One region of the Mesorhizobium sp. KR9-304 genome, then DNA from elsewhere that is predicted to be linked to it. Evidence: predicted binding sites of a transcription regulator. Region 1 holds the regulator's gene; each other region holds the start of a gene.
What was found. Region 1 encodes PhoB, which activates phosphate uptake and scavenging genes when phosphate is short. Its sites were predicted from a motif close to TGTCATNNANCTGTCAT; they were not measured.

Region 1 (4,888 bases):
ATGCCAGGTATAATGACGGGCACCATCCTCGGCATGGCGCATGCGCTTGGCGAGACGGCGCCTCTTTTGATGATCGGCATGGTCGCCTTCATCGTCGACATTCCGGGCGGCTTCACCGATCCGGCGACGATTCTCCCAGTCCAGATATTCATGTGGGCTGACTTCCCCGAAGCAGGCTTCCAGCAGAAAACCTCTGCCGCGATCCTAATCCTGCTGGCATTTCTGGTAATCATGAACGCGATTGCGGTGATCCTGCGCAAGCGTTTCGAGCGGCGCTGGTAGCGGAGTTGAGGATATGAACATCATGACTGAAGCGGCCGTGGAGCAGAAAATCATGACTGGTTTGGACGGGCCGGTCTTCAAGATGAAGGGCGACAAGGTCTCGGTCTACTACGGTGAGAAGCGTGCGCTGTTCGACGTCGATCTCAACATCCGCGAAAAGCAGGTGACAGCATTGATCGGCCCCTCGGGCTGCGGCAAGTCGACCTTCCTTCGCTGCCTCAACCGCATGAACGATACGATCAGCATAGCCAGGGTGACCGGCAGAATCACGCTTGACAACGAAGACATCTACGACAAGTCGATCGACGTCGTGGAGCTCAGGGCCCGCGTCGGCATGGTGTTCCAGAAGCCGAACCCGTTCCCGAAGTCGATCTACGAGAACATCGCCTACGGCCCGCGCATCCATGGCTTGACCAAAAGCCGGGCGGATCTCGACGAGGTCGTCGAGAGGAGCCTGAAGAAGGCGGCGCTCTGGAACGAGGTCAAGGACCGTCTCACGGAATCCGGCACCGGCCTGTCGGGCGGTCAGCAGCAGCGCCTCTGCATCGCGCGTGCCATCGCCGTCTCCCCGGAGGTGATCCTCATGGACGAGCCCTGCTCGGCGCTCGATCCGATCGCCACCGCCAAGGTCGAGGAGTTGATCGACGAACTGCGCTCAAACTACACGATCGTCATCGTCACCCACTCGATGCAGCAGGCGGCACGCGTCTCGCAGCGCACTGCGATGTTCCATCTCGGCTACCTCGTCGAGGAGGGCGCTACCGACAAGATGTTCACCAACCCCGACGACAAGCGTACCCAGGACTACATCACCGGCCGCTTCGGCTGATTGACTGTTCCTGTTGCGACAGATCACGAGGACCTAGATCATGGGCGAACATACGGTCACCTCGTTTGACGAGGACCTCGACCACATCCAGCGGCTCATCCGCGACATGAGCGATCTCGCAGGCTCGATGGTCGGCTCTTCGATCCGTGCGCTGCTTGCATCCGACAATGCGCTTGCGCAGCGGGTCGTTTCCGACGACGTGATCATGGACGCGCGGCAGCGCGAGATCGACGACCGTGCGATCACCCTGATCGCCAAGCGCCAGCCCATGGCACAGGATCTGCGCGCGGTGGTCGGTGCGATCCGCATGGCCGGCGATCTCGAGCGAATAGGCGATCTAGCGAAGAATATCGCCAAGCGCGCCGGCGCGGTCGGGCAAGGTGCTGCGCCACGCGGCCTCTCGCACGGCATCGAGGCCATGGCGGAGCTGGTGCTCGGACAGGTGCAAGGTGTCGTCGGCCTCTACGTTGCGCGCGACGCCGACGGGCTGCGCACCCTGCGCATGGACGACGAGAAGATCGACGTCAAATACACGGCGGTGTTCCGCGAGCTTCTTACCTACATGATGGAAGATCCGCGCAACATCACGGCCTGCACGCATCTGCTGTTCTGCGCGAAGAATCTCGAGCGCATCGGCGATCACGTGACCAACATCGCGGAAAACGCCTATTATGTGGTAACCGGCGAGCAACTGCCGGCGAACCGTCCCAAGCTCGACGAGACCGCGCTGGCGGTTCTGGCCGAGTAGGATCAGGACACACCCAAGGGACACCCGAAGATGATCGCGCCGAAGATCATGGTGGTGGAAGACGAGGAGCCGCTAGGCGTGCTCCTGCGCTACAATCTCGAGGCCGAGGGCTACCAGGTCGAGATCGTGACGCGCGGCGACGAGGCGGAAATCCGGCTGCAGGAGCATGCGCCCGACCTGCTTGTGCTCGACTGGATGATCCCGGCGATCTCGGGCATCGAGCTCTGCCGGCGGCTCAGGATGCGGCCCGAGACGCAGCGCCTGCCCATCATCATGTTGACGGCGCGTGGCGAGGAGAGCGACCGCGTGCGCGGGCTTTCCACCGGCGCCGACGACTATCTCGTAAAACCATTCTCGACGCCGGAATTCATGGCGCGGGTGCGGGCGTTGCTCAGGCGCGCCAGGCCCGAGGTGCTGTCCTCGGTGCTCAAGGTCGGCGACATCATGCTCGACCGCGAGGCGCACCGGGTCTACCGCAAGAAGAACGAGATCAAGCTCGGGCCGACGGAATTCCGCCTGCTCGAGTTCATGATGCGGCACCCCGGCCGCGTCTTCTCACGCAGCCAGTTGCTCGACAATGTCTGGGGCGAGACGATCTATATCGACGAGCGCACCGTCGACGTGCATGTCGGCCGCCTGCGCAAGGCAGTCAACAATGGACGCATGCCTGATGTCATACGCACGATACGCGGCGCCGGCTACGCAATCCGCGAAGACTGAACTTCCGAAAATCTGACCGCCGCAAGCGACTCTTGCCGAGCCGACGTGTCCGGTGCATATTATTCCGGGCGCCGAAAAAAATAAAAAGCGCTTTTGGGAGGGGTCATGCGTTTACTGGGCCGCGTGCTTGCGGCGTGTGCTGTCATTGCGCTGGCGTGGTGCGCGACGCTGCCGGCCAAAGCGGCCGATCGCCCGACGCCGCAGGAAATGCTGCGCGACTGGTATTACCTGATGAACGAACTGGTTCGGCACACGGCGACTTATTCGCCACCGGTAGCAAGTCGCTCATTCGGCTATCTGGGTGTTACCGCGTTCGAGGCAGCCGTGGGAGGCTCGGACAGACTGGTGTCACTGGCGGGCCAGTTGCCTGGGCTGGATGCGGTGCCGGCGCGCGATGTCGCCGCCGTCTACGATGAGACGATCGTCATAAATGCCGCGATGTCGGATGCGATCGTCTACTATTTTGGCAATACCGGTCCGACGGGGCTGCGCGCTATCAAGGCCGCGCAGACGAAATGGCGCGGACGGGCCATTTCTGGCGTCTCCGAGGACGTCGTGGTGCGCAGCGAGACATTCGGCAAGGCCATGGCCTCCAGTATCCACGAATGGTCGCTGACCGATGGCGGCGCGGTCATCGACAATATGGGATTCCCTGAAGATTGGGATTTACCCAAGGGGGAAGGCAAGTGGGTGCCGACCAGCCCGATCCGCCAGCAGCAGCTGCCGCTGCTGCCCGAATGGGGAAATAACCGTACTTTTGCCGTGCCTTCTGGCGCTACCTGCAAGCTACCGGGCAACCCGCCCTTCAGTTTCGAACCGGACACCCAATTCTACAGGGAGGCCAACGAGGTCTATGAGACCGTCAAGAATGCGACGCCCGAGCAGGCAACCATCGCACGCTTCTGGTCCGACGATCCGATGCTGTCTATGACGCCCCCGGGCCACTGGGTATCGATTGCCCTCCAGGTCGCCGAACGCGCCAACCTGTCGCTGGAAGACAATGTCGACCTGCTCGCGCGCATGGGCGTGGCCATGTCGGATGCCTTTGTCGGCTGCTGGCGCGAGAAATACGCCTACAACCTCATTCGCCCTATCACCTATATCAAGAAGGCCATCGACCCCAAGTGGGAGCCTATTCTGAATACGCCGCCCTTCCCGGAGTACCCCAGCGGACACAGCACGGTGTCCGGCGCCATGGACGCAGTACTGACGGGGTTCTTTGGTGACGACTATGCCTTCGAAGATAAGACAGGCTCGCCCGACGGACGCAAACCGCGCAACTACAAGAGTTTCCATGAGGCCGCCGAAGAGGCCGGCATCTCCCGGCTTTATGGCGGCATCCATTTCCGCTCCGCCATAGTCGATGGGCTCGCGCAGGGGCGGTGCATCGGCGAATACACGAACGCGCTCAAGACGAGGAAATAACCATGCGCCTCGCGTCTTTTGGACTCGCTGCAGCGCTGGGGTGCGCCGGGGTAACCACCGCGTTTTCCGTGGAGAATTCGCCTGATATCCCGAGCTTCGTCGAGGAGACCGCAAGCGCCGGAATCGACAGCGTCTATAAGGGTGAGTGGGAGTACATGGTCGGCGGCGGCGCGGCGTCCTTCGACTGCAACGACGACGGATATCCGGAGATTTTGCTGGCCGGCGGCGAGCAGCCCGCGAAGTTCTATCGCAATGCAAGCAGCCAAGGCGGCGCGCTGAAGTTCACGGCCGAGCAGAGCGGTCTTGAGTTGGACAAAGTCACCGGCGCCTATCCCCTCGACGTCGACGGTAATGGCGTCAGGGATGTTGTGCTGCTGCGTGTCGGCGAGAACGTCGTGATGCGTGGCCTAGGCGGCTGCAGGTTCGAGCGCGCCAACGAGGAGTGGGGCTTCACCGGTGGCGATTCATGGTGGACCTCGCTTGCGGCGACCTGGGAAAAGGGCGCCGACTGGCCGACGATCGCGGTCGGCAGCTACATCGACCGCCACGAAGAGATTTCTCCCTGGGGATCGTGCACCGACAACTTTCTGCTGCGCCCTGCGGCCGGCGAGCGCAAGTTCGGCGCGCCGGTCGCGCTGAAGCCGAGCTTCTGCCCGCTGTCGATGCTGTTCACCGACTGGAACCGGTCCGGCACGCCGTCGCTGCGCGTTTCCAACGACCGCGAATATTACGAAGGCGGCCAGGAGCAGATGTGGAAGATCGAACCGGGCATTGAGCCGGCGCTCTATAGCGCTGCCGAAGGGTGGAAGTTCCTGCGCATCTGGGGCATGGGCATCGCCAGCTACGACCTGAATTTCGATGGCTATCCGGAATATTTCCTGACC
Region 2 (4,888 bases), 1.7 Mb from region 1:
GTGTTGATGACCAGCAGGAAGAAGGTGGTCGGCGCAAGCAGCGGGAAGACGATCGTCCAGAAACGCTTGGTCGGCCGCGCGCCGTCGATCGCAGCGGCCTCGATCAGCGATTTCGGGATCGCCTGCAGGCCGGCGACGAAGAACAGGAAGTTGTAGCTGATCTGCTTCCAGGCGGCGGCCGAGACGACCAGCACCATCGCCTGCGGGCCGTTGAGCAGCGGGTCCCAGGCGATGCCCATGGCGCGCAGCAGATAGGCCAGCGATCCGATCGACGGGTTGAACAGGAAGATCCACAGCATGCCGGCGATCGCGGGCGCCACCGCGTAGGGCCAGATCATCAGCGTGCGGTAGAAGCCGCGGCCGCGGATGACCTTGTCGGCCATGACGGCGAGCAGCAGCGCAACGGCCATCGATATGAAGGCGGTGGCGGCCGAGAAGATGACCGTCACCTCGACCGAATTGAGGTAGTTCGGATCGCCCAGAACGCGCCTGAAATTGTCCAACCCGACGAAGCGGGAGCGCAGGCCGAAGGGATCCTCCTTCAGCACCGACTGGTACAGCGCCTGGCTTGCCGGCCAGTAGAAGAAGACGAGCGTGATGGCGAGCTGCGGCGCCAGCAGCAGGTAGGGCAGCAGCTTGTTGGGGAAGACGACGCGGGGGGTCACCTGCACTCAACTCCGCAAGGTTTGGCGCTGCCCCTCATCGCCCTGCCGGGCACTTCTCCCCGTAAAAACGGGGAGAAGAAGGCTGGCCGCCACGCTTGCGCCCCCCTCTCCCCGTTCTTCACGGGGAGAGGGTAAGGGTGAGGGGCATTGGAGAACAGAACCTAGTTCCCGACCGCTTCCTTGATCGCGGCGTTGCCGCGCGACACGACGTTGTCGAGCGTCTGCTGGGCGGTCTGATCGCCGGCCAGCATCTTCTCGTATTCCTCGTTCATGATGTCGCGCACCTGCGGCAGGTTGGCGAGGCGCACGCCCTTTGAGTTCTCGGTCGGCGCCTTGCCCATCATCTGCTGGATCGGGATCTCGCGGGCCGGGTTCTTGTCGTAGAAGCCCGACTTCTTGGTCTCCTCATAGGCGGCCATGGTGACCGGCAGGTAGCCCGAAACCTGGTGCAGTTTCGACTGTACCGAGGTCTGCGACAGGAACGCGAAGAAGGCTGCGATGCCCTTGTATTCCTCGTCCGACTTGCCGCCGAAGACCCAGAGCGAAGCGCCGCCCGGAATGGTGTTCTGCGGTGCGCCGGCGACGTCGGGATCATAAGGAAGCTGGCCGGTGCCATAGTTCATGCCGGACTTGACGATGTCGCCCAGCCCGCCCGAGGATTCCGTGAAGATGCCGCATTCGCCGGCGAGGAATATCTGCTTGGCCTCGGAGGTGCGGCCGCCGTAGCGGAACACGCCTTCCTTGGCGAGGTCGGCGAGCGCCTGGAACTGCTTCACGAAGACCGGCGAATTGACCTTCAGCTCGACGTCGAGCGAGGCGATGCCGTTCTCGTTGGTGCCCCACTGCTGGTTGTTCCAGGCAGCGAAGTTCTCGGTCATGATCCAGGTCATCCAGGTCGAGGTGAAGCCGCAGGGGGCAGCGCCGCTGGTCTTGATCTTGCGTGCCGCGTCCCACACTTCCGGCCAGGTCTTGGGCGGGTTGTCGACGTCGAGCCCGGCCTTCTGGAAGATGTCCTTGTTGTAGTAGAGGATCGGAGAGGACGAATTGTAGGGGAAGGACAGCATGGTGCCGTCCGGCTTGGAATAGTAGGCGACGATACCGGGCAGATACTGGCTCTTGTCGAAAGCCGCGCCGCCCATCGAGATCACGTCGGCGACGGGCTTCATCGCATCCTCGGCGGCCATCATGGTGCCGGTGCCGGCGTCGAAGATCTGGATGATGTGCGGCGCCTGGCCGGCGCGGTAGGCGGCGATGCCGGCGTTCAGCGTCTCGGGATAGGTGCCCTTGAAGACCGGAACGATCTTGTAGTCGCTCTGGCTCTCGTTGAATTCCTTGGAAAGCGTGTCGACGACTTCGTTGTTGGCGCCGGTCATGGCGTGCCACCAGGAGATCTCGGTGACGGCGAAGGCGGACGACGAGGACAGAAGGGTGACAGCAACGGCCGCACCGGCCGAAAGGCCCTTGAGTTTCATGGTTTCTCTCCCGTTTTTCGTTGGCGAAGGCTGAGGGGTTCGCGAGCGGGAGTATCGGTCGATTGTGACAGTCGGACAATCGTTTTGTTGCGGTTGGATGACGTTTGACACTTATCCAGCGCACATTAACGTGAGCGCGGACGCGACAAATCCCTGCATCCGCTTAGCCGGCATAAGACTTTGGTACAATTCGACGCCGTCGGCCAAGGCGGCGGTCTCAGACGTGCTGGCGCAATCCGATTTCCATGTCGTCATTGGCGGCGTCGCGCATGGCGGCGAGGCTGCGGTTGTCGAGCAGTTCGGCGACCGCATGGCGCACTTCCATCATCATGTGCCGGACCTGGCAGGTCGCTTCGTCGCAATCCTCGCAGCGCTGGTACTGGCTGCGGCTGGCGCAGGAGATCGGCGCCAGCGGCCCGTCGAGCACGCGCACGACATGGCCGATCTTGATCTCGCTCGGCTGCTTGGCGAGCCGGTAGCCGCCATCCTTGCCCTTGCGGCTCTGCACGAAGCCGGCGTTGCGCAACTCACCCAGGATCGCGTCGAGGAATTTCTTCGGAATATTGTTCTTCGCCGCGATGTCGCCGACGAAGGCAAGCTGTCCCGGCGGCATCTTCGACAGATGCACCAGGGCCTTCAGCCCATACTTGCCTTTTTTCGTAAGCATGCCCCGAGACAGTCTTTGTTGTCGTTGCCCGCGGCGATCATCAAAATCGTTTGTGTGCAAATGATGGCCGCGGGCAGCAGTTACTATGCGCACAACGCCATTAAAATCTGATTCCGTTGCGATTTCGTGTTGTTCGATCTTTTCCATCGTTACTGTGATGTTTCCGCCGCGCCGGGAACCTTGCGCCCGCTGTCCTGGGCGCAGGGTCGGCTTGCGGACGAACTTGCCGCGGCGCGGAAGGCGCGGCGCAAGCTGAAAGGACTGGATGACGAGGAGGCGCTCGTCCTGCGCTGGCTGGAATCGCGCAAGGCCTGAGGGGCTGACGCAGTGCGGCAGCTTAGGGCAGCATGTCGTATTCGATGAAGCCGGTGCGCTTGGCGACGCGGTCGTAGAGCCGCCGGGCCGTGTCGTTGGTCTCGTGCGTCATCCAGTAGACGTTGGCGACGCCGATCTTCGCCGCTTCACCCTGCACGGCCTCGATCAGCGCGCGGCCGACGCCCGTTCCGCGCGTCGAAGGATCGGCGAACAGATCCTGCAAATAGCAATTGTTGGTCACCGACCAGCAGGTGCGATGGTAGAGATAGTGGACGAGGCCGACCGCCTTGCCGTCGACAAGCGCCAGAAACCCCTTCGGCTCGAATTCGCCCGGATCGAACAGGCGCCGCCACGTGGTCGCGTAGACCTCTTCCGACACGGTCGCCTTGTAGAAGACGAGGTAGTCCGTCCACAGCCGGCGCCAGTCGGCATGGTCGGAGGCCTGCAGCGGCCGGATCACGATGTCAGACATTTTCTCTCCCACCCTCGCCTGCGCCGCGTGTCTCGCGGATAAAGATTGATGACGGCGGCGGACTTTCTAGCGCCTGTTTGCGGGGAAGAACATACCGAACGCGGACAGCGGAGGAGCATTGCGCGCCTCAGACGCCGAGATAGCGCTCCTGCAGATCGGGCGTGAGCTCGGAAGGAAGCCCGCTCCAGACGGTGCGCCCGCGTTCCAGGACGACGCAGCGATCGGCGACGCCGAGCACCTCGTCCATCGTCTTGTCGACCACGAGAATCGCCTGTCCCTCGGCCTTGAGCCGGCGGATCGCCGCCCAGATGTCGTCGCGGATGACGGGCGCCAGGCCCTCCGTCGCTTCGTCGAGGATGAGCAGGCGCGGGTTGGTCATCAGCGCGCGGCCGATCGCCAGCATCTGCTGTTCGCCCCCGGACAGCGTGCTGGCATATTGCGCCGTTCGCTCCCCGAGGCGGGGAAACAGGCCGTTGACCGCGCCAAGCGTCCATTTGCCCGGACGGGCGGACGCAACGAGGTTCTCGTAAACGGTCAGGTTTGGAAAGCACCGCCTTCCTTCCGGGACAAGGCCGATGCCGAGCCGCGCGATGCGGTATGGCGGCAGGCCGGTCAATTCCTGGCCCGCAAAGGCGATGCGCCCCGCCCATGCAGGCGTCATCCCGCAAACGGAGCGGATCGTCGTCGACTTGCCCATGCCGTTGCGGCCCATCAGCGTGACCACCTCGCCCTCGCCGACGTCGAGGTCGACGCCGAACAGAGCCTGGCTCGGGCCGTAGAAGGTTTCGATCGCCGATACCCGGAGCAGCGTCATGGGCGCGCACCGAGATAGGCCGTGCGCACATCGGCGTTGTTGCGGATCTCGCCCACCGTTCCGGTGGCGATGACGCGCCCGTAGACCAGCACGGAGATGCGATCGGCCAGCGCGAACACCGCATCCATGTCGTGTTCGACGAGCAGGATCGGCGCTTCGCCGCGCAGCGCGTCGAGAAGGCGCGTCAGCGACCGCGAGCCCTCCTGTCCCATGCCGGCCATCGGCTCGTCGAGCAGCAGCGCCTTTGAGCCGAGCGCCAGCGCGATCGCGATCTCGAGCTGTCGCCGCTCGCCATGCGACAGCTCGGAAGCGGGCACCGCGGCGCGCCCCTCCAGCCCGACGCGGGAGAGCGCCGCCATCGCAGGTTCGGTCAGCGAGGCGTCGGTCCCGACGTTCCGGAAGAAGCGGAAGCTCGATCCCTGCCGGCTCTGGACGGCGAGCATGACGTTCCTTAGCGCCGGAAAATCCATGGCGAGAGATGAG
Region 3 (4,888 bases), 150 kb from region 1:
AAACCCGACGATTTCCTCGACGCCTGCTGCATGACGCTCGTCGCGGACCGCATCGCGCGCGGTCAAGCCGTCTCGTTTCCCGATCCGCCCGGTCGCGACGCCCATGGAATCCCTGTCGCCATCCGGGCGTGATCGCCCGGCCGACCTCTGGCCCATGTTGCAGCGCGGCAATTTTTGTCCTTAATGTCCGGCCATGGCTCATCTCCCCGAACATTTGCTCGCCGGCTACCGCAACTTCATGAGCGACCGCTATCCCACCGAAAGCGGGCGCTACCGCTCGCTGGCGCGCGAAGGCCAGGCGCCGGAGACAATGGTGATTGCGTGCTGCGATTCGCGCGCCGCGCCGGAATCCATCTTTGACGCAGGTCCGGGTGAGATGTTCGTCGTGCGAAACGTCGCCAATCTGGTGCCGCCCTATGCGCCTGACGGCGAATTCCATTCCACTTCCGCGGCGCTCGAATTCGCCGTGCAAAGCCTCAAGGTCAAGAACATCGTGGTCATGGGGCATGGCCGCTGCGGCGGCATCAAGGCTGCGCTCGACACGTCCGCCGGCCCGCTTTCGCCGGGCGACTTCATAGGAAAGTGGATGAGCCTGATCGGACCTGCCGCCGAGACGGTCACCAGTTCGACGCTGATGACGGCCACCGAACGCCATACGGCGCTCGAGCGCATCTCGATCCGCTATTCGATCGCCAATCTGCGCACTTTTCCCTGCGTCAGCATTCTTGAAGGCAAGGGGCGGCTGACGCTGTCGGGCGCCTGGTTCGACATCTCGACCGGCGAGCTCTGGGTGATGAACCGCGATACCGGCGATTTCGAGCGGCCCGAAGAATAGCCGCGCGGGTTACCAACGCGCCGCCGATACCATTGCGGGCGACAACCCATATCCCTACATCGGTTCTCTGTTCCGCCCTCCTCTGGAAGCTCCTCATGACAAGCTCCGTCGACCTCGACCGCAACCCGCTTACCCATTGGGATGGGCCGCTCGGCCTGCCCGATTTCCCTGGCATCGGCGACGACGGGTTCGGGCCGGTCTTCGACGCAGCACTTGCCGCCCATCAGGCGGATATCGATTCCATCGCCAACAATCCGGAGAAGCCGACGGTCGAAAACACCTTCGCCGCGATGGAACTTGCCGGCGACCCGCTCGATCGCGTTTCGTCGATCTTCTGGTGCAAGGCCGGCGCCAACACCAACGATACGATCCAGGCGATGGAGCGCGAGATTTCGCCAAAAATGTCCAGGCATTTCTCGGCGATCTCAATGAACGAAAAGCTGTTTGCCCGTATCGACGACCTCTATCAGCGCCGCGCCTCGCTCGGCCTGGATGCCCAAACTCTTCGGCTCGTCGAGAAGAGCTGGAAAGGCTTCGTGAAGTCAGGCGCCAGACTCGACGCCGCCGGCAAGACGCGCCTCGCGGCCATCAACGAGGAGCTTTCCTCGCTCGGCACCTCCTTTAGCCAGAACGTTCTGGCCGACGAGAAGGAGTGGGTGATGTTCCTCGGCGAGAAGGACCTTGCCGGCCTGCCCGACTTCCTCAAGAGCGCGATGGCGGGTGCGGCCGAGGCGCGGGGGCGCAAGGGCGAATACGCCGTGACCCTCTCGCGCTCGCTCTACGAGCCGTTCACCACCTTTTCCGAGCGCCGCGACCTGCGCGAGAAGGCATTCAAGGCTTTCACCGGGCGCGGCGAGACGGGCGGCGCAACCGACAACGCCGCGGTGGTGGCGAAGATGCTGACGCTGCGCGCCGAGAAGGCGAAGCTCGTCGGCTATGAGAGCTATGCGGCGCTGAAGCTCGACGACACGATGGCCAAGACGCCGAAGGCGGTGTTCGGGCTGCTCGAGCCGGTCTGGGAAAAGGCGCGCGAAAAGGCGGCTGCAGACGAGGCCGAACTGCAGCGGCTCGCCGCCGCGGCCGGCAGTAATGAAAAACTCGCCGCCTGGGACTGGCGCTTCTACCAGGAGCGACTGAGGGCGGAAAAATATGCCTTCGACGAGGCCGAGCTGAAGCCGTATCTCCAGCTCGAGAAGATCATAGAAGCCTGCTTCGACGTGGCGACTAGGCTCTTCGGCATCGGCTTCGCCGAGAGAGAAGGCATCGCGGCCTGGCATCCCGATGTGCGCGTCTTCGAGGTGCTCAACGCCGACGGCTCGCGGCGCGGCCTCTTCCTCGCCGATTATTTCGCGCGGCCGTCCAAGCGCTCCGGCGCCTGGATGAGTGCGCTGCAGTCCGGCTACAAGCTCGGCCACGGCTCATCGCCAATCATCTACAACATCATGAACTTCGCCAAGCCGCCCGTAGGAGAGGCGGCGCTGCTTTCACTCGACGAGGCGAAGACCCTGTTCCACGAGTTCGGCCATGCGCTGCACGGCATGCTGACCGAGGCCTATTGGCCGTCGCAGTCGGGGACCTCCGTCTCGCGCGACTTCGTGGAGCTGCCCTCGCAGCTCTACGAGCACTGGCTGACGGTGCCTGCGGTGCTGGAGAAACATGCGCGGCATTACAGGACCGGCGAGCCGATGCCAAAAACGCTGCTCGACAAGATGCTCGCGGCCTCCACCTTCGATGCCGGCTTCCGGACGGTCGAATTCACCTCGTCGGCGCTGGTCGACATGGCCTATCACTCGCAGAAGGAGGCGCCGGCCGATCCCAAGAAATTCGAGGCGGAGACGCTTGCGAAGCTCGGCATGCCGGACGCCATCGTCATGCGGCACCGCACCCCGCATTTCGGCCACGTCTTCTCCGGCGACGGCTATTCGGCCGGCTATTATTCCTACATGTGGTCGGAAGTGCTGGACGCCGACGCCTTCTCGGCCTTCGAGGAGACCGGCGATCCGTTCAATCCGGACCTTGCCGCCAGGCTCAAGAAGAACATCTATTCCTCGGGCGGCTCGGCCGACCCGGAAGCGCTCTATACGGCCTTCCGTGGCAAGATGCCTACCCCGGACGCGATGATGGCCAAGCGCGGACTGACATAGGCCGGTCCGCGGCCCGTCGCCGCGAGGTCGCTAAAGTTTCATCAAACTGCAATCGCCCTGCAACATCGAGGGGCGAAGGGTCCTCCCGTGTGTTCCAGCCATCCAGGAGACAGCCATGAGCCCCCACCTCAAACTCACCCGCAGGACTTTCGTGACATCGGCGAGCGCAGCCGGCCTCGTGGCCGCATCGGGCCTCGCGATGCCCTACTATTCCCGCGCCAACACGCGGCCCGCCTTCACCCATGGCGTGCAGTCGGGTGATGTCGACACGACCTCCGGCATGATCTGGACGCGCATCGACCGTCCGTCGCGCGTGACGTTCGAAGTGTCGACCACCGAAAGTTTCGCCGATGCCATCAGGCTGCCACCGCTCGACGCGGCGCCCGAAAGCGACTTCACGGTGAAGCGGCTGCTCACCGACCTCGCTTCGGACCAGGACATTTTCTACCGCATGAGCGCCGTCGACCTATCCGACGCCAATGCCGTTTCCGAGCCGATCGTCGGCCGCTTCAAGACCGCGCCGGCGTCCAAGCGCAACGTCCGGTTCACCTGGTCCGGGGACACCGTGGGGCAGGGCTGGGGCATCGACGACAAGGGCATGGTCACCTATGCGGCCATGGCCGGGCACACGCCCGATTTCTTCCTGCACTCCGGCGACACGATCTATGCCGACGGTCCGTTGAAGGCCGAGGTCGATCTGAAAGACGGTTCCAAATGGATCAACAAGGTGCTGACCGAGGAGAAGAGCAAGGTCGCCGAGACGCTGGCCGAATATCGCGGCCAGTGGAAGTACAACATGATGGACGAGCACTGCCGCGCCTTCAACGCGCAGGTGCCGACGTTCTTCCAGTGGGACGACCATGAGGTCGTCAACAACTGGTCGGGCTCGAAGGATCTGACCGCCGACGACCGCTATACGGAAAAGTCGGTCCCGCTGCTGACGTCGCGCGCCGCCCGCGCCTTCCATGAAATGACGCCCATCCGCTTCACGCCCGCGGAGCCCGGCCGCGTCTACCGCAAGATCGCGTACGGGCCGCTGCTCGACGTATTCTTCCTCGACCTGCGCTCCTATCGTGGTCCCAACGGCGACGCCGTCGAGACCGAGATGACGCCCCGGTCGCGTATCCTTGGAGAGGAGCAGGTGCGTTGGCTGAAGCGGGAGCTCGCCAATTCGAAGGCGACCTGGAAGGTCATCGCGTCGGACATGCCGCTCGGTATCATCGTCTGGAACGACGCCGCCAACAAGAAGGGCGCCGAGGCGGTCGCCAACGGGCAGCCGGGGGCGGCGAGCGGACGCGAACTGGAGATCGCCGACCTGTTGCGCTACATCAAGACCGCCGGCATCGACAACACCGTGTGGCTGACGGCCGACGTGCACTATACCGCGGCGCACTACTACAATCCCGACAAGGCGGCATTCCAGGATTTCACGCCGTTCTGGGAATTCGTCTCCGGCCCGCTGCATGCCGGCACGTTCGGCCCCGGCGACCTTGACCCGACCTTCGGCCCGGAACTGAAATATGTGAAGGCGCCAACCGCCGAACAGGGCCAGAACCTGCCGCCTTCGGCCGGCCTGCAGTTCTTCGGCATCGTCGACATCGACGGACGGACGGAGCAGATGACGGTTCGCCTGATGGATCGCGACGACAGTGAACTCTACAAGGTCACGCTCGATCCCGTCCGCTCGGCGTAACCTAGGTTCGTTCCGCGCGATGTCCGCTTCCGCACCCGGGGCGGATCGGGCATCGCACCGCTGGCTACATTAGTGAGCTACCGATCCGGATAGCAGTCGAGCGGAACGCTTGGCCAGACCGCCTTGTCGCAGCCGGCCTGTGCCTGCTGAATCTTGAAGGATGCGCTCGTCGGCCCGGTCACCATCGGGTCGACGCCGTAGTCGGCGTCCGGGAAA

Region 2: the regulator PhoB is predicted to act here: its motif matches at 2,224-2,240, upstream of ugpB (sn-glycerol-3-phosphate ABC transporter substrate-binding protein UgpB).
Region 3: the regulator PhoB is predicted to act here: its motif matches at 3,016-3,032, upstream of ABLE71_RS09500 (alkaline phosphatase).

Annotation. Positions count from the first base shown of each region.
Region 1 is NZ_JBDZDN010000001.1:2,122,919-2,127,806, forward strand. Features, by position in the region: gene pstA (phosphate ABC transporter permease PstA) at 1-282, shown strand, start outside; gene pstB (phosphate ABC transporter ATP-binding protein PstB) at 296-1,111, shown strand; gene phoU (phosphate signaling complex protein PhoU) at 1,152-1,859, shown strand; gene phoB (phosphate regulon transcriptional regulator PhoB) at 1,890-2,579, shown strand; gene ABLE71_RS10260 (vanadium-dependent haloperoxidase) at 2,685-4,004, shown strand; gene ABLE71_RS10265 (CRTAC1 family protein) at 4,007-4,888, shown strand, end outside.
Region 2 is NZ_JBDZDN010000001.1:419,119-424,006, forward strand. Features, by position in the region: gene ugpA (sn-glycerol-3-phosphate ABC transporter permease UgpA) at 1-665, opposite strand, end outside; gene ugpB (sn-glycerol-3-phosphate ABC transporter substrate-binding protein UgpB) at 827-2,137, opposite strand; gene ABLE71_RS02040 (Rrf2 family transcriptional regulator) at 2,355-2,804, opposite strand; gene ABLE71_RS02045 (hypothetical protein) at 2,934-3,119, shown strand; gene ABLE71_RS02050 (GNAT family N-acetyltransferase) at 3,142-3,591, opposite strand; gene ABLE71_RS02055 (ABC transporter ATP-binding protein) at 3,719-4,405, opposite strand; gene ABLE71_RS02060 (ABC transporter ATP-binding protein) at 4,402-4,888, opposite strand, start outside.
Region 3 is NZ_JBDZDN010000001.1:1,974,203-1,979,090, forward strand. Features, by position in the region: gene ABLE71_RS09485 (DUF429 domain-containing protein) at 1-132, shown strand, start outside; gene ABLE71_RS09490 (carbonic anhydrase) at 194-835, shown strand; gene ABLE71_RS09495 (M3 family metallopeptidase) at 931-2,979, shown strand; gene ABLE71_RS09500 (alkaline phosphatase) at 3,095-4,672, shown strand; gene ABLE71_RS09505 (hypothetical protein) at 4,750-4,888, opposite strand, start outside.